DNA from 4 places in the Oceanobacillus sp. GQ8 genome. Region 1 is predicted to be linked to each of the others. Evidence: riboswitches for the same ligand, from Rfam matches in the RefSeq annotation. Region 1 holds a riboswitch; each other region holds the start of a gene.

Region 1 (5,853 bases):
CCTTCACCTTTTTTAATTTGAAATATATGCTGGTACCTTCGCCCAAAGTACTTTCAGACCAGATCTTTCCACCGTGACCTTCTATGATCTTCTTGGCAATGGATAACCCGAGGCCACTCCCACCTGTTGATGAATTTCTAGAAGCATCTGCTCGATAAAAGCTTTCAAAAATGTGAGGTAGATCTTCCTTGCTAATTCCTCCACCATTATCTCTTATTTCAACCATTACCTCCTTCGGAAAAGAAGTAAGATTAATCTTCATGTCCTTTTTTTCTTTATCCATGTAGTTCAAACTATTTTGCACAATATTTGTTACGACTCGATACAATTTATCACGATCTGCTTTCACAATATAAGCATTTTCATTGTCGTAGGTAAGTATCGCTCTCCCGTGTTCCTTTTCTAGCTTAAAAGATAATTCTTCAATAAAATCAGCAAACAGTAACCTCAAATCCACTTCCTCAAACTGAAAAGAAATTTGTTGTAAGTCTAATTTGGAATATAGGAACAGCTCATCAATTAGACTATCTATCTCGGATGCATTCTTATAAAGTCTGTCCATATACCGATTTAATTTTTCCGGAGTATTCGCCACCCCATCTTGTATGCCCTGAACATAACCTTTAATAGAAGTTAGCGGTGTTTTTAAATCATGAGAAATACTAGCTATAAGCTCTTGTCGGTTCTGTTCAAATTGTGATTGCATTACTTCTGCTTCTTTTAGCTTTTTTCTCATCTCTTCAAAAGTGTTAGATAATTGACCGATCTCATCTTTTGAATCTGATACAATTTCGAAGTCTAAATTTCCTTGACTAATTTCCTTTGCTGCATTAGATAGTTTTTTAATAGGGTTTAAAATGCTTTTGGAAACAAAATACGTGAGGAGGCCGTTGGTTAAAATCAAAATACCAATCAACGCACTGAAACGCAACGCTTCAAAGGAACCAAAATTTTCTGCGTTCGTGTCGCCATTAAAAATATAAAAAAATAAGTAATCGGATATTACAAGAAGCAACAATAAAGATACCACCGGAATAACTATCATTCCTAGATTAGAAAGGATTAATCTCATCTTAATCGACATGCGCTCCACACCTTCTTCATTTACAGTTTTCCCTTATCTTTATTATGATACAAATGAGCGCGTGATAAAAGAAAAAGCCGCCAAGTTTCCCTTGACAGCTTAACTATGGTGCAAGGACTTATGTTTGTTCCACTAGTCACTCCTCTTTCTTTACTTTTTTAACGTTTTTTGATCGATGATTGGTACTAAAATGGCACAAAGGAAAGACGTATAATAGGACAAATATTTAATCCCAAATGGTTCATCAAATAGTGTCATTCCTACAATTCCAATAAAACTAGAAAGTGCCACGCCTAATATAAATCCGCCAACCACACCAACAATAATAGCCAAAAATATTCTCATGTTACTATCATCCTTTCTGAATGTTTTTCTTGCTGATAAGCTTCCAAGAGCTAAATAAAATCCCAATAGATATTGCAAATAATAGAATTGCTACAACAGGGTGCATAGCTCCGAGCCACGGTATAGTTCTTGTAATGTTTGCTGTAAAATACATAAAGAACATCAATCCGGTTAGTGCAAGCAGTTGTCCATAAACCCGCTTTGGAACGGCACCTAGGAATGCAAAAATAAGCATTAAGATTGGTATCATAAACCCAAACTGATGAACGAACTCCACATGATTCTGCCAGTTAACTGGGTTCACGAAAGTAGCCATGCCGCCCCAGAATAGTTGAATGAAAATACAAATTACAAAGATTATTGCTAAACCAAAATAAGTGAAACGTCCAATATGATTTTTAGTGCTCATTTGTTTCAATTTGTGACCTCCTTTGTTTTGCTATATGTGTATCTTAAGGTGCAATTCTTGATTTCCTCTTAGGGAATTCTTAAATTTTTCTTAAATAAAAAGACAGCCACTTTATATGGCTGCAGCAGATCCATGCTTTCCAAGTTTAAAAACCGATATTTATTACATTAAACAAGTCGAGTATTTAAAATATTACTTTGCTATCATTTAGACAGAAAGGAGGGATAACGTGTTAAAGGAACTAAACCAAGTCATTGAATATATTGAAGAACGGTTAACAGAAGATCTGTCGCTTGAAACTATTTCTGAATATGCCGGGGTTTCCGATTATCACTTTCGGAAAATATTTTTTTACCTATCCGGAATGACACTAAATGAGTATATAAAAAACAGAAGGCTTTCCGAAGCAAATAAGGATTTGTTACGAGGAGAAAAAGTAACAGATGTTGCTTTCAAATATGGATATCAGTCAGTGGACGGCTTTACGAGAGCATTTAAAAAGTGGAATGGTTTTCTACCCTCAGAAGTAATGAAAAGAGGAGTAAGCAAAACGTTTCCGAAGTTCACATTTGTCATAACAGTACAAGGAGGAACTACAATGGAATTTAGAATAGAAGATAAGCCAACATTTAATTTAGTTGGTGTAAGTAAACGTGTGCCGATGCAATTTGAAGGGGTTAATAACGCGATTGTGGAGCTTGCGAAGAGCATTACGGACGAACAAAAAGAGGAGATGCATTCCCTGCAAAATTTAGAACCCTATGAAATCGTGAATGCTTCCTATGATGCGGACGCTCAATTTTTAAAAGAGGAAGGCGATTTAACGCACTTGATCGGTGTATTAACAACGGAAGATAACGTCAGTGATCAATTAGATAAAGTAACTGTTGATGCCTGTACGTGGGCGATTTTCCCTAATGAAGGACCGTTCCCATCAACACTGCAAGAGACCATGGCAAAGACCTATTCAGAATGGCTCCCCTCTTCCGATTATGAAGTGATCCCTGCTCCTAGCTTTTCGTTTACTAAAATGGATGAACAGAAAGCGGATTACGCGTATAGTGAAGTATGGATCCCTGTGAGGAAAAGATAAACGCGAGGACTAATAATGAATAAAGAGCAACGCTGACAAATGGGCGTTGCTCTTTTTTTAAAAAACCAAGACCTCCTAAATACTACAAAGCGAAACATCATCTCTCTATTTATTAATTATCAAAAAAATCGCTTGACGGTTATTTCATTTTCCTGTATCTTTAATCTACAAATTACATATTGCGATTTTTCTTATCCAGAGAGGTGGAGGGACTGGCCCTACGATACCTCGGCAGCAGCTCTTTAAGAGTAATGTGCCAATTCCAGAAGCGTAACGCTTGAAGATAAGAAGAGTATTTTAACGTTGACGTTTTAAAGTCTCTTCTTTGCTATAGAAGAGGCTTTTTTGTTTGCATTAATAAAGTACAGCAGGCCAACAAGAAAGGAGTGCGTTTTCTATGTATACGATGGATTTGACCGATAAAGTGGCTATTGTCACTGGCGGTGCCAATGGAATTGGTAAAGCGATTGTGGATGCATTTTTAGATTGCGGTGCAAAGGTTGCTGTTGTGGATATGGCTGAAACCCACGATGAAACAACAGCTAATACGTTTCATGTGCAGGCCGATGTCTCCAATCCACAGCACGTAACCAAGGTGGTTGAATCGGTTATTGCCCATTTCGGCAGAGTTGACATTTTAGTCAATAATGCGGGAATTTCCACTATGGACTATTTTGTAGATATAAAAGAGCAAGATTGGGATAAAACAATCGATGTGAATGCAAAAGGAGTGTACCTTTGCATGCAAGCTGTTGCGAAACAACTACAAAGTCAAGGCCACGGTGGAAAAATTATTAACATCGCCTCACAAGCTGGAAAAAACGGCTATCAATTAATGGGTAGCTATGTTGCTTCAAAACACGCGGTACTAGGGATGACAAAAGTGGCTGCACTAGAACTAGCCAAAGACAATATTAATGTCAATGCCGTTTGCCCAGGTATTGTAGAAACAACGATGAAACAATCAGAAAGAGTGATTGGTGGAAACTTACGCGGTCTTCAGGCTGAAGATATTAAACAAGAAGATGATTCACAAGTTCCATTAGGAAGAACTGCTGTACCAGCTGACATCGCGAATGTCGTTGTTTTTCTTGCGTCAACGTACTCAGACTACATGACTGGCCAAGGAATTAATGTTACGGGTGGGATGACAATGAACTAATCTTTTGTTACATGCTTACCCACTAAAAACCAAATCGAAGGAGGATATTTTGATGGCTAATGCGAAAAAAGGAAATGCATTTGCACTACTTCCGTTGCTTATCTTTGTATTACTATTTATTGGCACTGGCGTTATTTCTGGAGACTTCTCCAATATGCCATTAAACGTTGCGATTATTATTGCATCGGCTTTTGCTCTTGCCATGAACAGAAAAGAAAAATTATCTAGCAAAATTGATATATTTACGAAAGGGGCAGGACATCCCAATATTATCTTAATGGCTGTTATTTTTGTAATGGCTGGGGCATTCGCTCAAACAGCTAGGGACATGGGTGCTGTAGATTCCACCGTAAACTTGGGATTATCCGTTATTCCTCCTAATCTATTAATGGTTGGACTCTTTATTGTAGGTTGCTTCATCTCTGTTTCAATGGGCACATCCATGGGTACAGTGGCTGCGCTAGCACCAATTGGAATTGGAATCGCGGAACAAACAGGCATACCAATGGCGCTTGCGATGGGAACCGTCATAGGTGGTGCAATGTTTGGTGATAATCTATCGATGATTTCCGATACAACCATTGCAGCTGTCCGGACCCAGAAAACAAAAATGAGTGATAAATTTAAAACCAACTTTTTCATTGTCCTACCTGGAGCAATCGTAACAGCTATTCTTTTATGGATCGTTACCGCTGGAGCTAGAATTGATACCATTGGCGATTATTCGTATGATTTAGTGAAGGTTTTACCTTATATAGCGGTACTAATTGCTGCGTTAGCTGGTGTTAATGTGTTAGTCGTATTAATAGGCGGAATCGTGTTTGCTGGGATCATTGGCTTAGTCGACGGTTCCTATACATTGAGTGGATTTGTGCAAGCTGTTTCACAGGGAATCCTGAACATGGAGGATATCGCCATCGTTGCCTTATTAATTGGTGGTATGATTGGAATTATCCAACATAACGGCGGGATTCAGTGGTTATTAAACTTTGTAACGAGTAGAATTAAAACGAAAAAAGGTGCGGAGCTTGGAATTGCAGGTTTAGTAAGTGCAACCGACATCGCAACTGCCAACAACACCATTTCTATTATTGTGACAGGTCCTTTAGCAAAAAATATTTCCGATGAATACGATATCGACCCTAGAAAAACAGCAAGTATTCTCGATATTTTTGCTGGCGGTTGGCAAGGTATCGTTCCATACGGTGGGCAAATGCTTGCCGCTGCAGGATTAGCAGCTATTTCACCAATTAGCATCTTGCCATATTCCTTCTACCCGATTGCAATCCTTCTATGTGGGATTGTTGCCATTCTAATTGGCTTCCCTAGATATAAGGAAAAGAAAGCCGCTAATGGTGATAAAAAAACAGCTTAACGAAACTTCTAGTCTAGCAAAAAGCATACAAATCCAGGAAAAAATAAAAAATCAGGGGTGGAATAACATGGTTAAAAAAATGAACGTAGAAAGCTTTAATCTTGATCACACAAAGGTGAGAGCACCTTATATTCGTCTAGCAGGAACGACTACTGGGGCAAACGGTGACGTTGTTCACAAGTACGATCTTCGCCTAAAACAACCAAATCAGGAGTATATGGAAATGCCTGCGCTCCATTCACTTGAACATCTAATGGCTGAGAATATCCGCAACCATCACAGTAGTGTCATTGATTTAGGCCCAATGGGATGTCAAACAGGCTTTTACTTATCGGTTATAAATCATGATAACTACGACGAAGTATTAGATGCTGTGGAAGCAACG
Region 2 (5,853 bases), on a different contig from region 1:
GCATGGCTCATTCGGCTGTCCTTTTCTGCTTTGGGAATATCCATTTTGTTCTCCCTATGCTACGCCTTTGGTAACATGACAGGTGTGTTTTATGTAAGCATTGACTTTATGCTCAGGTTCCATGGTGTGATAAATGGGGTATTGTTTGCGATGGCCGGACTAATTGGTTGGATGATCAGTTGTCCTCAAGCGCATGCAGGTCATCGATCTTTTCCAGTCAGTTGGATAAGGGGAGAGCGGGTTATTGGAGAAAAAATGTTAGCTACTATACAAGCAGAGCATACATACAATGGGCTAGTTGATTCCATGCACATCTACGAGCCACAAATTGAAAGAGAGAGTCTATCAAATTCGGTGATTGATTTCTATGAAAACACCAATTATTACAGGCTTTTTTCGCAAGTGAAATGGCACGGATGGTTTAAGCCCTTTGCTTGGATCTATCAACATATTAGTAAGCGGATTGGACAGCTTAATCTTCCTTTCTCTGCTAAAGAAGTAGAGATGACGGGGAAGGTTATCGGGATTAGCGAAACAGTTGATGGACGAACAAAACCACGGGTCTGGCTGCGAAAGGTGAACGAGGAAACAGTATTTGTTGCGATTTATTCTTTTCATGAAGGGGAGGACAGAACCTACATGGATATTGCACTACCCCTTCCAGGCTCTACTATGATTGGCACCCTTGCATTGCAGAATAAGAACGGAAACCTGCAACTAACAAGTAAACAACAAGAAAACGCGCAACAAGCAGGGATCTATTTGGCTGTTGGCAGGCAGGTACTAACACTTCCTCTAGAGGAAACGTTTGTGGTAGGTGAAGAACAGGATGGGAGTTTGAGAGCGACACATAAGATGCGCATTTTCTCGATACCTTTTTTAACCATCAAATACCGGATTGTTCATAAGGATAAAGGATAAACATTTTATTTGTACGTTAGGAAATTATAAAATTTTAGCTAGAAAGCAATCACGACGTAGTTAAAATTTTGAAGTACCAAGTATAAGAAAAACGTACGCATTCGTTAATAGACGAGCGAATGCGAGTTTTTCTAATAACAAGGATTTCCTTCTTATTTTGTGGAAATACTAAATAGGGCCTGATCAATAAAATGTAAGAGGTGCTTACATGACGTTAAAAAGAAATGTCAGCCGTGTATGGATGCTCTTGCTCATCTTTTGCTTAGCTGCTTCAGTGCCCGAAGAAAAGAGAGTACATGCGATAGAGGAGCGGGGGACAATGAAACAGCGTTTGGATAACGAAATAGAAACAGAACTAATGTTGAATGGTGCTTTAGTTGGAATGAGTGTGCGGGATGCAAAATCTGGCGAGCTTCTATATGAAACCCATGGAGATACAAGGCTTCGTCCAGCATCCAATATGAAACTTTTAACTGCAGCTGCAGCCATAGAGGTTCTTGGAGAAGACTACACCTTTTCTACCGAAATAAAAACAGATGGAGCTAAAAAAGGAGCCAAGCTAGAAGGAAACCTATATCTTGTCGGAAAAGGGGATCCGACCTTGACACCAGAAGATTTTACCCGTTTTGCAGAGCAGCTTCAAGAACTGGGAGTGACGCATATTAAGGGAGATCTTATTGGAGATGATACTTGGTATGATAACGTACGCCTTTCCCCTGACTTAATTTGGAGTGACGAATCATTTCATTACGGAGCGCAAATCTCGGCGCTGACTGCCTCACCTGACGAGGACTATGATGCGGGAAGTGTTACGCTTCAGATAACACCAGGTGCAGAGCCAGGGGAGAAGCCTATCATAACTGTGTCACCTAACACAAACTATGTAACAATACATAATCGAGCTGATACAAGTCCAAGTCATGTGGAAGAGGAGCTAACGGTGGAGCGAGAACATGGGTCAAACGAAATCATGCTTACGGGCACCGTTCCAGCTGGGGCAGAAACGGTGAAAGAATATATGGCCGTATGGGATCCGACAAGCTATGCAATGGCCCTTTTTCAGGATGCACTTCAAGCAAAAGGGATCACATGGTCGGGAGAAGTGATGGTTGGCAAAGCGCCTAAAGAAAGTTCCTTGCTTTTTCAACACAGTTCTATACCATTAAAAGAATTGCTTGTACCGTTTATGAAGCTGAGCAACAATGTGCACGGGGAAGTGCTCATAAAGGAAATGGGAAAGTATGTACAAAAGGAAGGAAGCTGGGAAAAAGGCCTTGAGGTTATGCAGGAGGAGCTAGAAAAGCTTGGGTTAAATCGAAGTACGTTATTGATTAGAGATGGTTCGGGTATTTCCCATGTCAATCTCATTCCAGCTAATGAACTTAGTAAACTACTTTTTATCGTACAGGATAAGCCATGGTTTCCTGCCTTCAAGAAGGCACTCCCAGTAGCAGGAGAGACAGGCAAGATGGTTGGTGGAACACTAAGGAATCGCTTGGGAGACGTCCAGGTTGAAGCTAAAACAGGAACAATCTTTGGAGTAACTACACTATCTGGTTATTTACAGACCCTGTCAGGAGAGAATTATATTTTTTCTATTATGATTAATAATGTGCTTGATGAAGAAGCTGCCAAAGACGTGGAAGATAGGCTTGTTCGTATTTTAGCGGAAAGACCTTAGCCTCGCTTTTACTAGGATAATTTAATTTATTGACAGTTCTAACATTTTGTTCTAATCTAGAAAGTATCAACTAAATAAGGATGTTTCTTATCCAGAGAGGTGGAGGGATATGGCCCTTTGAAGCCTCGGCAACAGGTCTGTTTAGTCAGATACTGTGCCAATTCCACCAAGCAATTGCTTGGAAGATAAGAGGAGGAAGTTCTATTTGAATTCAAACTCTTTTCTTCGGGAAAGAGTTTTTTTGTTTTCAATTTGGAGAATAGGAGTGGGGAAGATGAGATATGGATTTTGGTTACCGATTTTTGGAGGTTGGCTACGTAATGTAGAAGATGAGAAAATGCCACCTACTTTTGATTATGCAAAGCAAGCTATTCAGTCAGCAGAAAAATGGGGCTATGACACGACGTTAATTGCTGAACTCTATTTAAACGATATTAAAGGGACAAAAGAAGATTCAATTGAAGCATGGTCAACTGCTGCAGCGCTAGCTGCTGTAACCGAAAAAATAGAGATTATGACGGCCGTTCGTCCTGTCTTTCACAATCCCGCTGTTACAGCCAAAATGGCGGCCAACATTGATCATATTAGCAATGGACGTTTCACATTAAATGTCGTATCCGGCTGGTGGGCAGAGGAAGCGAAGCAATATGGAGCAGAATTTACTGAGCATGATGCCCGTTATGAGCGAACAGAAGAGTTTCTTGAGGTATTAAAAGGTTTGTGGACGGAAGAGTCATTCTCCTACAACGGAAAATTTTATCAAATTGAAAATACAAAGCTTTCACCAAAACCTGTACAACGACCAAACCCGGTGTTGTATGCTGGCGGTGAAAGTGACAAAGGAAAAGAGGTTATTTCCACCTATTGTGATGCCTATGTTATGCATGGCCATACAGTAGAGGAAGCGAGACAAAAAATAAACGATATGAAAGAACGGAGAAGGCATGCAGGGAAGGAGCCGTTACAGTCGTTTGGTATGGCTGCCTATGTTATTTGCCGTGAAACAGAGGAAGAGGCACTACAAGAGCTAGAAAGAATTACAACCGTAAAAGAATCCGATGGGTACGCTGGTTTTCAGGACTTTACGACAATGTCACAACTAGAACAGCAGGTGAAACTGCAGGATTATTCCGTATCGAACAGGGGCCTACGTCCAAATCTTGTGGGAACACCGAAACAAATAGCCGAGCAAATTATAGCATATGAAGAGGCTGGAGTGGATCTATTATTGCTTCAATGCTCTCCGCAATTGGAGGAGCTAGAAAACTTCGCCAAAAATGTTATGCCAAAGGTCGATGAATTGAAAAAAGCATTACTAAATAATGGATAGGAGATGTCAGCATGACGAAATTATATATCATTCATGAAAATGAAGAATGGACGACACATTTATTTAAGCGATTGGATGAATTAGCGATTCCTTATGAGGATTGGCTTCTAACGAGCGGGAAGGTTGATTTGACTGCCGTCCCGCCAGAGGGGGTTTTTTATAATCGAATGAGTGCATCATCCCACACAAGGGGGAACCGTTTTTCTCCAGAGCTGACAAGTGCCGTGTTATCCTGGCTTGAACATCACGGCAGAACGGTCGTGAATGGGAGCAGGGCGCTTGATCTAGAGCTCAGCAAGGTGAAGCAATATTTGGAACTGGAAAAATACGGAGTCCGTACACCAAAGACAACGGCTGCTGTTGGGAAAGAAGAATTGATTGAAGTAGCCGAAAGCTTTGCAGGGAAACCTTTTATTACAAAACATAATCGAGCAGGGAAGGGACTTGGTGTCCAATTGTTTCATTCAGTTAAAGCCTTGCAGGAATATGTAGAAGGTGGGGATTTCGAAGAGCCTGTCGATGGTGTCACCTTAATACAGGAATATATTCAGTCACCAGAATCCTATATTACGAGGTGTGAGTTTGTCGGCGGGGAATTTGTTTATGCAGTAAGAGTAGATACATCAGAAGGATTTGAACTTTGCCCGGCAGATGCATGTACTATTGAGGATTTATTCTGTCCTGCTGAAGAACAAGAAGCCCCTGCGAAATTCCAAGTTAGGAAAGGCTTTGACCACCCAATATTAGAAAAATATAAACAAGTGCTTAAAGGGAATGATATCCAAATTGCTGGGATTGAATTTATTGAAGATGAGGGCGGTAACATTTATACGTATGACATTAATACAAATACAAATTATAATTCTGAAGCCGAAACCGAATATGGCACCTATGGCATGCTGGAGGTAGCGAAGTATTTAGGGGAAAAACTTAACTCCCACTATCCTACCATCCTATCTTAATTCAAGTTAGACACTCCCACTTTTACCCAAAAAGGTGGGAGTATTTTAATTTTTAGCTTTATTCTTTGAACAGGGAGTGGCCACGACCAATAAATCCGCAATCATGGCAGATAGAGCCAAGCTCGAGTGCGATAAGACAGCAATCATGGTAGATAGAGCCAAACTTAAGGCCGATAAGATAGCAATCATAGCAGATAAATCGCCCTCTTTCCCTTATGAATTGACTACAAACATATTAACGAACACTCCTACTCCTGCGTAAATTTTGTGGAACAATGGCCTAGCTATCTGCATACCATCTAAAAGGGGCGGATATTCGCCTATTGTCAAACTAAAAAGGATGTGAGTGGATTGTTTTATCACGTAAAGGATTTACAGTATCATGCCAAGCCTGATCGTCCAGATCCTGTTTTTGCTAAGAAGTTACAAGAAGTTCTAGGCGGCCAATACGGTGAAATATCGGTTATGATGCAATACTTATTCCAAGGGTGGAACGTAAGAGGAAATGGGAAATACAAGGATCTATTAATGGATATCGGAACAGAGGAAATTGCCCATGTGGAAATGCTAGCCACGTTAATTGCGCGTCTACTGGATAACGCTCCAGATCTAGAATTAGATGATGCTGTGGATGATCCAGTTGTAGCTGCTATATTGGGCGGTTCTAATCCACAGCATGCCATTGTTTCAGGTTTAGGGGCAATGCCTGTAGATAGTGTGGGTAATCGCTGGACAGCTAGTTATATTGGAGCAAGTGGTAACTTAATTGCAGATTTCCGAGCTAATTTAATGGCAGAGTCAATGGGAAGACTTCAGGTTGCTCGCTTATATGAGATGACGAATGATAGTGGCGTTAGAAATACATTATCTTGGCTTATAGCACGAGATACGGCACACCAAAATCAGTGGTATGCTGCAATTAAAGAGCTTGAAGAAAAAGAAAACATAGTCGTCCCGAG
Region 3 (5,853 bases), on a different contig from region 1:
TTATACACCTTGTTTACTATACGATAACCAATTATAAGGAATAGTATAGCGACAATTGTGGCTATAAAGTCAACATAGGTAAACGGTTTACTAATAAATCTATCAAGGGGGACGTTAATGGCAAAAAGTAAAGAAAACAAGACAAATTGATACATAGCAAACCTAACAATAATTCTCATCGGTAGTTACCTCTATTCATGCTTTTATCGACAACTACCCGCCATTGCTTCCCTTCTCTCGAATACTTGTGACTATGAAATTATACTTCAATTACCAGCCCTTGTCTTTAATTTAGAAACATGAAGACAGCTAAAGGGGAATAAACCCTCTAGCTGTCTAAGATTATTTTCCTGTCCGCTCTGTAAACTCTTGTTTGATCTCCTCAAACAACGTACTATTTGTCAGAAGCTGTAGCGCAGTGAATGCTGACGCCTTCGCTCCTTTAATAAGTGCTTCATCGCCCTGTTCGGAGCGTGCAGCTTCTCTAAATGCTACTGTATGACCAATTAGATCGCTCGAGCCAATTTTGATGTGCGGATGGATGGTTGGTACTACCTGACTGACATTTCCTGCGTCTGTTGAGCCTAAAGCCTTTCTTTCCTCCGTATTTACTACCTCTCCCAATTCCTCAGCTATTTCTTTAAATACTTGGTCAAATCGTTTGTTGACGACAAAGTTATCTACTTCATTTTGGAAAGCAATCACTTTCACATCAGCGCCTGTAGCTAATGCTGCTCCTTGTGCAATACCCTTCACTTTCTTCGTTACTTCGTTTAAAAGCTCTCGAGAACTAGCTCGAATATAAAATCTTGCTTTGGCGTAATCTGGTACTACATTCGGTGCATCTCCACCATCTGTAATAATTCCATGAATGCGAACATCTGACGGAAGGTGCTGTCGTAATGCATTAATGCCATTAAATAGTTGAATGACGCCATCTAAAGCATTAATTCCTTTATCTGGATGGGCGGAAGCATGTGCTGGTTTTCCATGAAAAGCGAAATCAAGTGGATCTACAGCGAGACTCGGACCAGTTAAATTGGTCTCAGCACCTGGGTGTATCATAATCGCTGCATCAATATCTTCGAGCAATCCCGCCTTTACAAAGCTTCCTTTCGCACTTCCTTTTGGGCCTCCTTCCTCTGCAGGGGTACCTAATACGACAAGCTCTCCTCCTACTTCATCCAATACTTTACTAAGTGCAATAGCAGCTGCAGCACTCGTGGTACCAATTAAGTTATGCCCACAGGCATGACCGATTTCTGGTAAGGCATCATATTCTGCCAAAAAGCCAATTCTTAAGCCCTCTTTTTCACTTTTCTTTTTCGCAACGAATGCTGTTTCATGTCCTGCTACCCCTTTTTCTATTAAAAACCCTTCCTCAACAAGCAATTCAATTAAGCGACCAGATGCATAGTACTCTTGGTTTCCGATTTCCGGGTTATCATGAATATCATGACTTGCTTGAATGTATTTCTGTTTATTTTCTTCTATATTATCAACAATAATCTTCTTCACTTCTTCTAAACTTTTGGCAACAACACTCATTTTATCCACCTCGTTTTTTATTTTTATCCTGTACTTCTATTCTCTCTTTTAATGACCAATTTCACTTAGTGGTACAAATGTCGGGATGGAGTTTCCATCGCGTTCTTCAATAATAAAGTCTGCTACGTCATCAGACTGATAAATTTCTGCTAGTTTATTTAAGGTTTCATCGTCTTTGTCTTTGTCTTGTACGGCGATAATATTAATATACGGGGTAGCTGTTTCATCCTCGTGGAATATGGAATCGTCCATTGGACTAAATCCAGCGTCCACTGCAATGCCGTTATTTATGATGGATGCATCTACATCTGGCAACACCCTTGGAGTCTGACCCGCTACAAGCTGTTCAAATTTCAGGTTCTTCGGATTTTCTACGATTTTATCCAGCGACCCATTTCCGTCAAATCCTTCTTCCAATTTAATTAATCCAGCTTCCTCTAGAAGAAGTAATCCACGGCCCATATTCGTTGCTTCTTTAGCTAAGGCAATCGTTCCACCTTCAGGAATATCTTCTACGGAATCATGCTTTTCAGAATAAAGACCCATTGGTGCGATAACCGTTGTAGCAATTGGAGTCAGATCAAGGTCATGCTCCTCGATAAAGGCATCAAAATAGGAAACGGTCTGGAAAGCATTTGCATCGATTTCACCCTCAGCTAGTGCTAGGTTCGGTTGCACATAGTCAGAAAAGCGAACAATCTCAACCTCTATTCCTTCTTCCTTGGCCTTTTCTGCTACATAATCCCAAATAGTTGTGTCAGAGCCACTAATTCCTACTTTGACCTTCGTTGCAGCCTCCCCATTAGAACAGGCGCTGATAACCAAACTTAAACTAACTAGTAACAATAATAGACTTAACTTTTTCATGCTGTATCTTCTCCTTTTGTTTTGATTTTATCTTCTTCTTATTTTCTTGGATAAAATATTTCCGGTGGATTGTAATCCTTGAACCATGACGACGAGTATTCCTACTGTTATTAGCATCACCATTGTGTCGAATCGCTGATAACCAAAGGTAATGGCCAGGTCTCCTAATCCGCCACCACCAACTGCTCCTGCCATGGCTGAGGCTCCAACCAATCCAATTGTTGCAATAGTCGCCCCTAACACGAGGGAGCTAAGAGCTTCTGGTATAAGAAAGCGAATGATTATTTGCCAAGGTGTCGCTCCCATTGACTGGGCAGCTTCCATCACACCTGGATCTACTTCTAAAAGAGAATTCTCTATTAATCTTGCAATGTATGGTCCTGCAAATAACACCATTGGTACAATAGCTGCGGCAGTACCTATTGAGGTTCCAACAACTAATCTAGTGAATGGAATGACTGCGACCATTAGGATGATAAACGGAATAGAACGAAATATGTTTACTATTGCATTTAAGACCGTAAAAATATACTTGTTTTCCCATAGGTGCCCTTTACGTGTCACAACAAGGACAATTCCTAATACCAACCCTATAATCATAGAGAAAAATAGGGCGACTGCGACCATTACAATGGTTTGCCATAATGCCTCTGTTATTGTTTGCCAATCAACCAACATCTGCTAACACTTCCTTTACACTTACTTTTTGTTGATGAATATGCATAATGACACGATTAATCTCTTTTTCTTCCCCTTCAAATTGCACGATAAGATTTCCAAATGGTACGCCCTGTAATTCTGTGATACTACCAAACAGAACATTTACCTCTACCTCGTATTGCTTTGCGATTTGCGACAACAACGGTGTTCCAGTAGACTCGCCAACAAATACAATCCGATAAATTTGATTATGTGCATCTTGTTTTCTTACTAACTCATATACGGAATCTGGGATTTGATCATGCATCACCGTACTGACAAAGTTATGAGCTGTGGTCGTTTGTGGCTGAGAAAAGACATCAAATACAGAACCAGATTCGACTACTTTTCCATCTTCCAGCACAGCAACTTTATCGCAAATTTCTCTAATTACGCCCATTTCGTGCGTGATAATTAAAATGGTGATATTGTATTCCTGATTAATTTTCTTTAAAAGTTTTAAAATAGCATTTGTTGTGTCTGGGTCAAGGGCTGATGTTGCCTCATCACATAAAAGAATGGATGGCTGGGTTGCAAGAGAACGGGCAATCCCAACTCGCTGTTTCTGCCCCCCAGAAAGTTGGTCTGGATAGCTGTCAGCCTTGTCACGCAAGCCGACAAAATCAAGAAGTTCATAAACACGCTTCGTTACTTCCTTTTTTGGAGTTTTGCTTAAAAGTAAGGGCATTGCGACATTGGTAAACACGGTTTTCGAATTAAGTAAATTAAAATGTTGAAAGATCATCCCAATGTTTCGCTTTGCCTCCCGTAGTTCTTTTGGTGAAAGTGCTTGTAAGTTTTGCCCATTCACGGTCACTGTTCCGGATGTTGGCTGTTCGAGTAAATTAACACATCGAATGAGCGAGCTTTTTCCAGCACCACTAAACCCAATCACCCCATATATCTCTCCCTCTTCTATGTGGAGATCCACATTATCCAGTGCTTTTACGCCTTCTGCCTTTTCGCCGTATACTTTTGAAACCTGATCAAATGTAATCATCTACTTCCTCCTGCTCGTTGTAGTTTCAAATTAAAAAGCCTCTTCTTATAAGATAAGAAGAGGCAATGAGCTAGTATCCTCCTCTTATCTTTACAGACCTTCGTCTGTTGGAATTGGCACGTTGCTTTAAAAGCACGTTGCCGAGGTATCAATGGGCCAGTCCCTCCACCTCTCTGGATAAGAAGTAATGCATATTTAATTTTGTCGTGAAGAAGAGTTGTTTCGCGTAAAACTAAAAAATCCCTTCTTATAAAAATAAGAAGGGATCAGCTATGTACGATCATCCTCTTCTTATTTTTCAGGCTCGCATTCGCCTGTTGGATTTAGCACAGTACTATTAAAAGTCCGCTGCCGAGATATCAATGGGCCAAGTCCCTCCATCTCTCTGAATAAGAAGTAATGCATATTTAATTTGTTGTTGCTACTTACAATACTACCAGCCTTTCAATCTGTCAACAGTTTTTTCTAATAAATTATTCAATTCATTTTTTTACTTTTTAGCATAAATAAAGGATTACTAAAAAATAAAGAACCCTATCCTTTGAATTACCACAAACAGATAGGTTTCTTTCTATGCAAGATTTATTCCTTTGGTTCTAGATCTTCTAGAGAGTCAATATCCATATAAGCTGGTACTGCTAACCCAGTTTTGGCTCCCTCTAAGTTTGGTCCCAAGTCATCAAAATCATCTTCATATTGTTTATATAATTCGGCATGTGTTACTGGCATCCATACTGCTAATGATGCATCAGCACTCCCAGTTGCTATAGCCTCAAACATAATAGCTGGGTCAACTTGGGTAAGTGTCACATCAAATCCTTTTTGTTCTAATGCGTTTTTTGCAACATTTGCTGTAAAAATTGCATCATCCCAAGGTAAAAGAGCGATTTCAATAGAAGTGCCATCCACAGAGTCTACACCTTCCGTCCATTCTGCAACTGTTTCTTGATTATCCTTAGCCCACTCCTTTACTACTTCAGCATACTCCTTTTCTTGAGCCTCTAATAATGCTTCTTCTACATCTGAAAGCTCCAATTGTATGCGATCAATAATTGTGTAAGCTTCAGGCATTTCGTCCTTTAGGCCTTTTCTAGCAATCGTTGTAATCTTTTCTTCATCACCATGAATACCTTTGGGATCCTTTAAATATTTTAAATCCCACTTGGCAAATTTATAATGAGGAGACCATGCACTAAAAATAATTGGTTCTTTATTATCAATCGCTTTACTTAATTGGGATAACATTGCTCCTGCTGAAGACAATTCCTGTTCCCAACCGGCAAGATTATCGTACGAATCTAAAACTTCTTCATTCTTCTTAGTTTGTCCAGCACCAGGCTCTGTACCGGTAATTGTATAATCTAATTCTTCACTAACACTTCCTTCTGCTTGTGCATCCTCATTACTTGATCCACAACCTGCTATCATAAGAGATAAGATTAAAACAATAAATATTCCTACTATTTTTCGTTTGAAATTCATCATGTTGTAAAAAATAACCTCCATTTTATCTACTATAATTTCAATATATTTGATGGTACGATCCCCGGCATGTTAGATCGCAAGCATGCAAGTTTAATGTTATACCTATTGGAGGATTGATTCAAAGTCCATAATCAGTTATTTCTGTATAAAAAGTTTGTAAAATTTTAATTTAACAGAGTTTTCTTTGAGACATGCTTTTATTACGTCGTTTTACTCCGACTTACGCCTTTTTTGTACAATTTTGCTATAAAGGG
Region 4 (5,853 bases), 640 kb from region 1:
TACTATGGAGCCATCCGCCATGTTAGAGAAAAGAACCTGGATAACCTCAGAAGGAGAGCTGAAGAGTAGTGGATCAATCCAATAGAGTCTGCTGGCAATCTCCCAAAACCCAATAAAAGCAAGTAATAGGAGCAGCTGCCAAGTGATAACAATTCTCTTTTCTCTTTTTAACTTATATTTATGTCGTTGAAATAATTGATTATCTGTGTTTGTTTCGGGCGCCATTCTCTTCTCTCACCACCTTTCATTCTGCAGTGTTCCCTTCTTTATCTTCCAGTTCTTCCCATACTTTATCAAATAGCATTTGATATTTAGGGTGTTTTCGTACAGAAAAAGGAGCTTCCTGCCGTAGTTCGATCGGGACTTCAAATACTTTTGAAATCATACCAGGGTTGGCTTCCATTACAAAGATTCTGTCTGCCATTGCAATCGCTTCTCCAATGTCGTGTGTGACAAGGATAGCTGTTTTGTTGAACGCCTTTAAAGTAGTAGAGACAAGGTCTTCAAGCTTAAGTTTAGTTTGATAATCTAATGCAGAAAAAGGTTCATCAAGAAGTAGGATTTTCGGGTCATTAAGTAATGTTCTTACAAGTGCGACTCGTTGACGCATCCCACCTGATAATGAAGCTGGGTAATCGTCTGAAATGCCAGTAAGTCCTACTTGTTTTAATAACATTTCCGCTTTCGTACGGATTGCTGGGTCATTACTTCGGTGGATCTTAGGGCCAATCATCACATTTTCAAGAATGGTCTTCCAGGGAAACAAATAATCTTGTTGTAGCATATAACCAATAGCTTTATCAGACGGCTTTATTGGCGTGTTCTCCAGAAAAACATTCCCTGAAGTATGCTCTACAATCCCTGCTATAATGGAAAGAAGCGTTGATTTTCCGCAACCGCTAGGACCAAGTAACGCGACGAATTCCCCCTGCTTAATGGAAAGAGAGATATCCTTTAGCGCTTTTGTATAACTACTTGCTGAAAAATAATGATGGGTTACATGATCTAATGTAAGAAATGACATTTGACCATCCTCCCTAATCATTGATAATTTCTTCTGCAATGGTTGTATTTACAAGATCTTCATATGGAATATCAGCTGGAAGTTCTCCTGCTTCCTCCATAATAGCTTTCAAGTTATCCCATTCTTCTTTATCCAGTATTGGATTTGTAGCAAAGGATAGCTGCCCCTTGTATCTCTCGATAGAGGAGGCTAATAAATCTAGCTCCGTATCCTCGAAATAAGGCTGTATAACACTGGCGATTTCTTCTGCACTATTTTGTTCAACCCACTGCTGTGCTTTGTAAACAGCACGAGTGAATTTTTGTACTTCTTCTTCATTTTCATCAAGATAGCTTTGCTTGGTCATAAAGACGGTGTATGGTACATTGCCGGATTCTTCTCCAAAAGAGGCTACAATATGTCCATTGCCTTCTTTTTCGAATGTGCTTGCTGTCGGTTCAAATAATTGAACATACTCTGCGTCTCCTGAAACGAAGGCACCAGGTATGTTAGCAAAATCAATGTTCTGCTGAAGATCCAAATCATTTTTGGGATCAATGCCATGATTCTTTAACACAAATTCACCAACCATTTGAGGCATGCCGCCTTTTCGTTGGCCTAAAAATGTACTACCCTTTAAATCTTCCCACTCGAAGTCAGGTTTTGGTTCTTTCGCCACAAGAAATGTGCCATCTGTCTGTGTTAACTGAGCAAAGTTGATTACCGGGTCCTTTGAGTTTTGTGCGTAAACATAAATGGATGTTTCCGAACCGACCAATGCAATGTCAGCTCCGTCGGAAAGAAGTGCCGTCATGGTTTTATCGCCACCCCATGTTGTCTGTAGTTCTACATCCAACCCTTCCTCTTCAAAATAGCCCTTTTCCAACGCGACGTATTGTGGTGCATAAAACAAGGAGCGAGTTACTTCAGCAAGTTTTATGGAGGAAGTGCTGCTTTGGTTGCATCCGAGCAAAATGAGTGGCAATAAAGCAACAATAAGCGTCATTTTAATTAATTTTTTCATTTATTTGACCCCCCTTAGTTTAAATGGATAGTTATGTCAAAACATTTTATGCATTCGCCTAAAATGTGTGAAGGCCTATGACATAAGTGCATAAAAAAACGGCCTCCTTTTAGAGACCGCTGAAAAACGTATATAAACTTTCTTGGAAATAATGGTTACATGTGATTTTGGTATCTAGGTCCAGCTTGCTTAATCGCATTACTAGCTTCCGTGAACTTTTCAAAATTTCTGTGGAACTTCATTGCAAGTTCCTCGGCTGCTTTTTGATAAGCTGCAATGTTTGACCAAGTATTGGCAGGCACTAGGAGCTGCTCGGGCACCCCTGGAACATGATGTGGAATTTCTAATCCGAATATTTCATCGAGAACGGTTTCTGTATTATTTAATTCGCCTTTCAGTGCTGCATATACCATTGCTCTTGTGTAGGATAATTTAATACGTTCGCCACCATTACCGTATGAGCCGCCAGTCCAGCCAGTATTTATCAAGAATACAGTCGCTGAATGTTCCTCAATCTTTTTTCCAAGCATTTCTGCATAGACAGAAGGGGGGAGCGGCAAAAATGGAGAACCAAAGCAGGCCGAGAAAGTTGCTTGGGGTTTAGTTACTCCGCGTTCCGTTCCAGCAAGCTTGCTCGTGTAACCACTGAGAAAGTGATACATCGCCTGTTCATTCGTTAATTTACTAATTGGCGGCAAAGTTCCAGAGGCATCTGCAGTTAAAAAGATAATGGTATTTGGATGGCCAGCAATACTTGGGACCATAACATTGTCCATATGTTCAATAGGATAAGCAGCTCGTGTGTTTTCTGTTAGGAACGTATTAGAATAGTCTGGCATATCATTCTCAGAGTCAAGCATGACATTTTCCAAAACGGAGCCAAATCGTATGGCATTATAAATTTGTGGTTCTTTTTCTTCGGAGAGATTGATGCATTTAGCATAACAACCGCCCTCTATATTGAATATACCATTATTACTCCAGCCATGTTCATCATCCCCGACTAATTTTCTGTCAGGGTCAGCGGATAGGGTTGTTTTGCCTGTTCCAGATAACCCAAAAAACAAAGCAACATCTCCCTCCTCCCCAACGTTGGCAGAACAATGCATGGGAAGAATATCTTGTTGTGGCAACAGATAATTCATCACGGAAAAAATTGATTTTTTTATTTCTCCCGCATATTCTGTGCCACCAATTAGAATAACTCGCTTTTTAAATGAAACGATAACAAACGTTTCCGAATTAGTACTGTCTGTATCAGGATCTGCTAAACATCCCGGTGCAGATAGGACGGTAAATTCTGCTTGGTGGTTTGCGAGCTCTTCCTCTGTTGGGGTTATGAAAAGCTGCCTTGCAAACAAGCTGTGCCAAGCATATTCGGAAACTACTTGGATTGGCAGGCGGGAGACTTCATCTGCCCCAGCAAATCCTTTGAATCTATATATTTCTTTCTGGTTCCTCAAGTATTCCGTTGTTTTTTTGTATAATTTTTCAAAAGCATCCTCATCAATTGATTGGTTGACTTGACCCCAATCGATCTTAGATTCACTAACTGCGTCACGAACAATAAATTTGTCCTTTGGAGAGCGCCCGGTATATTTACCAGTGGTAGCTCTAATTGCACCTGTGGAGGTTAAAACTGCTTCCCTTTTTGCTAAGATTATCTCGATAAGCCGTGGGACAGATTCATTATCCAGGATCGGAGTATGCTGCTCTAATTCAGTACAAGGGTTTTTTTCTACCATTTTCACTTCACTGCACCTACCTTTGGTAATGTGTTGTATTACGTTGCCTTAATGTGATTATTAGTATAACACATTCAATTTAATAGTCCATACTAAACATCTAATCTAATCATATGAAATTTTCGCAAACCTTGTTACGAACCAAAAATAGTTGACATGTCAGTTCTCATTCGATAAGCTAAATTTCGAGCGGATACTCTCTTATTCAGAGTAGGTGGAGGGACAGCCCCGATGAAACCCAGCAACCATCACATCGGTGAAAAGGTGCTAACCTGGTGCAAGGAAATTTCCTTGAACAATAAGAGCGAAAGGCTGGTACTCCTTTCCTCATTACTGAAGGAAGGGCTTTTTTTATAAAAAAATTGCAAAGATGTCTAGCTCCGATCGCCCAGAAACTATGTGACTTCGCCACTCTCCCTACGATAAGTCATTATCGGTTCGCAAGCTTACCGTAATTCCTTTATCTCAGTTGAGTTACTCCAGTCACTACGTTTCTAAACGGGCGTTCTGCGCTTTTCTTGTAATAAAAACCTTTGTTATGAAATAGCAAAACTTGATGAACAGAGATCCGTAACAGAAACCAAAAGGAGGATTAAGCACTATGGCTGCTAATCGTCGTTTATTTACTTCAGAATCGGTAACAGAAGGGCATCCTGATAAAATATCTGATCAGATTTCGGATGCAATTCTAGATGAAATTTTAAAGAAGGACCCATATGCGCGTGTGGCGTGTGAAACAACCGTTACAACAGGTTTGGTACTGGTTGCGGGAGAGATTTCTACAAGTACGTATGTAGACATTCCGGCTATTGTAAGAAAAACGATTAAAGAAATTGGGTATACGCGTGCAAAGTATGGCTTTGATGCGGATACATGTGCCGTATTGACTGCAATTGATGAACAATCTGCTGATATTGCCGGGGGCGTAGACGAGGCACTAGAGTCACGTCAAGGAAAAATGAGCGATGAAGAGATTGCTTCTATTGGAGCAGGGGACCAAGGACTTATGTTTGGCTTTGCTTGCGACGAAACAGAGGAACTCATGCCATTACCTATTTCACTTGCACATAAATTGGCGAAGCGTTTAGCTGATGTAAGAAAAGAAAAGGTATTAGATTACTTGCGTCCAGATGGAAAAACACAAGTAACGGTTGAATATGATGAACAGGACCAACCAGTAAAAGTAGATACGATTGTTATTTCTACACAACATCATCAAGATATCACAACAGAGCAAATTGAGAAGGATTTAATTGAACATGTTATTCGTCCAGTCGTACCAGAGAATCTTTTGGATGAAACAACGAAGTATTTTATTAATCCAACAGGCCGCTTTGTGATTGGTGGACCACAAGGAGATGCTGGGTTAACTGGTAGAAAAATTATCGTGGACACATATGGTGGATATGCTCGTCATGGTGGTGGAGCATTTAGTGGGAAGGATTCAACGAAAGTGGATCGATCCGCTGCTTATGCTGCACGTTATGTTGCGAAAAACATAGTAGCTGCAGAACTTGCCAAGACTTGTGAGGTACAACTAGCCTATGCTATTGGTGTAGCTGAACCTGTTTCAATTGCAGTAAACACATTCGGAACAGGAAAAGTGTCTGAAGAAGCGTTAGTGCATGCAATACGCAAACTATTTGATTTACGTCCAGCTGGAATTATCCGTATGCTTGATTTGCAGAAACCTATCTTTAAGAACACTGCAGCATATGGTCATTTCGGAAGAACAGATATCCTGTTCCCTTGGGAAAAGACAGATAAAGTTGTAGAATTAAAAGCATTGATGGAGAAGAAGTAGAAAAAGATCAATTGTAAAGCCGAACGGTCATTCGAAATGATGAGGACCCTTTTAGGGAACCATCTATTTTTTCGAAATCCGTTCGGCTTTTGAGTTTTCACGGTACTTGATGATAAATCTATAGCTGAAGATGAAGGCTTTATGTATACCTCCAATAGATTGCTGCCTCTAAAGAGTGGTATGTGCTTTGTAATATTGTCCTTTTTCCACATACGAATTGCGGATTCGTTCCATTTCTGCGAGGTCCTCTTCCGTTAAGTTCCGTACTACTTTGGCA

What was found. A riboswitch is a leader RNA that binds a small molecule or an ion and turns the genes downstream of it on or off. The one in region 1 is predicted to bind S-adenosylmethionine.
Region 2: another riboswitch for S-adenosylmethionine. It lies ahead of AC6CHS_RS04825 (LLM class flavin-dependent oxidoreductase); the one in region 1 lies ahead of AC6CHS_RS09295 (SDR family NAD(P)-dependent oxidoreductase).
Region 3: another riboswitch for S-adenosylmethionine. It lies ahead of AC6CHS_RS05405 (methionine ABC transporter ATP-binding protein); the one in region 1 lies ahead of AC6CHS_RS09295 (SDR family NAD(P)-dependent oxidoreductase).
Region 4: another riboswitch for S-adenosylmethionine. It lies ahead of metK (methionine adenosyltransferase); the one in region 1 lies ahead of AC6CHS_RS09295 (SDR family NAD(P)-dependent oxidoreductase).

What each region holds. Positions count from the first base shown of each region.
Region 1 is NZ_JCAXEV010000003.1:61,791-67,643, reverse strand. Features, by position in the region: gene AC6CHS_RS09315 (sensor histidine kinase) at 1-1,084, opposite strand, end outside; gene AC6CHS_RS09310 (DUF5957 family protein) at 1,235-1,429, opposite strand; gene AC6CHS_RS09305 (DUF6220 domain-containing protein) at 1,437-1,838, opposite strand; gene AC6CHS_RS09300 (AraC family transcriptional regulator) at 2,068-2,931, shown strand; SAM riboswitch class I at 3,120-3,221, shown strand; gene AC6CHS_RS09295 (SDR family NAD(P)-dependent oxidoreductase) at 3,329-4,093, shown strand; gene AC6CHS_RS09290 (Na+/H+ antiporter NhaC family protein) at 4,146-5,468, shown strand; gene AC6CHS_RS09285 (S-ribosylhomocysteine lyase) at 5,536-5,853, shown strand, end outside.
Region 2 is NZ_JCAXEV010000001.1:915,723-921,575, reverse strand. Features, by position in the region: gene AC6CHS_RS04835 (YndJ family protein) at 1-921, shown strand, start outside; gene dacB (D-alanyl-D-alanine carboxypeptidase/D-alanyl-D-alanine endopeptidase) at 1,130-2,602, shown strand; SAM riboswitch class I at 2,687-2,794, shown strand; gene AC6CHS_RS04825 (LLM class flavin-dependent oxidoreductase) at 2,877-3,932, shown strand; gene AC6CHS_RS04820 (ATP-grasp domain-containing protein) at 3,944-4,894, shown strand; gene AC6CHS_RS04815 (hypothetical protein) at 4,998-5,156, shown strand; gene AC6CHS_RS04810 (manganese catalase) at 5,246-5,853, shown strand, end outside.
Region 3 is NZ_JCAXEV010000002.1:75,370-81,222, forward strand. Features, by position in the region: gene AC6CHS_RS05385 (hypothetical protein) at 1-179, opposite strand, end outside; gene AC6CHS_RS05390 (M20 family metallopeptidase) at 343-1,548, opposite strand; gene AC6CHS_RS05395 (MetQ/NlpA family ABC transporter substrate-binding protein) at 1,597-2,415, opposite strand; gene AC6CHS_RS05400 (methionine ABC transporter permease) at 2,443-3,093, opposite strand; gene AC6CHS_RS05405 (methionine ABC transporter ATP-binding protein) at 3,083-4,114, opposite strand; SAM riboswitch class I at 4,196-4,298, opposite strand; SAM riboswitch class I at 4,403-4,510, opposite strand; gene AC6CHS_RS05410 (glycine betaine ABC transporter substrate-binding protein) at 4,697-5,596, opposite strand.
Region 4 is NZ_JCAXEV010000003.1:705,079-710,931, forward strand. Features, by position in the region: gene AC6CHS_RS12340 (ABC transporter permease) at 1-225, opposite strand, end outside; gene AC6CHS_RS12345 (ABC transporter ATP-binding protein) at 245-1,024, opposite strand; gene AC6CHS_RS12350 (ABC transporter substrate-binding protein) at 1,038-2,027, opposite strand; gene pckA (phosphoenolpyruvate carboxykinase (ATP)) at 2,183-3,772, opposite strand; SAM riboswitch class I at 3,971-4,077, shown strand; gene metK (methionine adenosyltransferase) at 4,374-5,576, shown strand; gene AC6CHS_RS12365 (gamma carbonic anhydrase) at 5,745-5,853, opposite strand, start outside.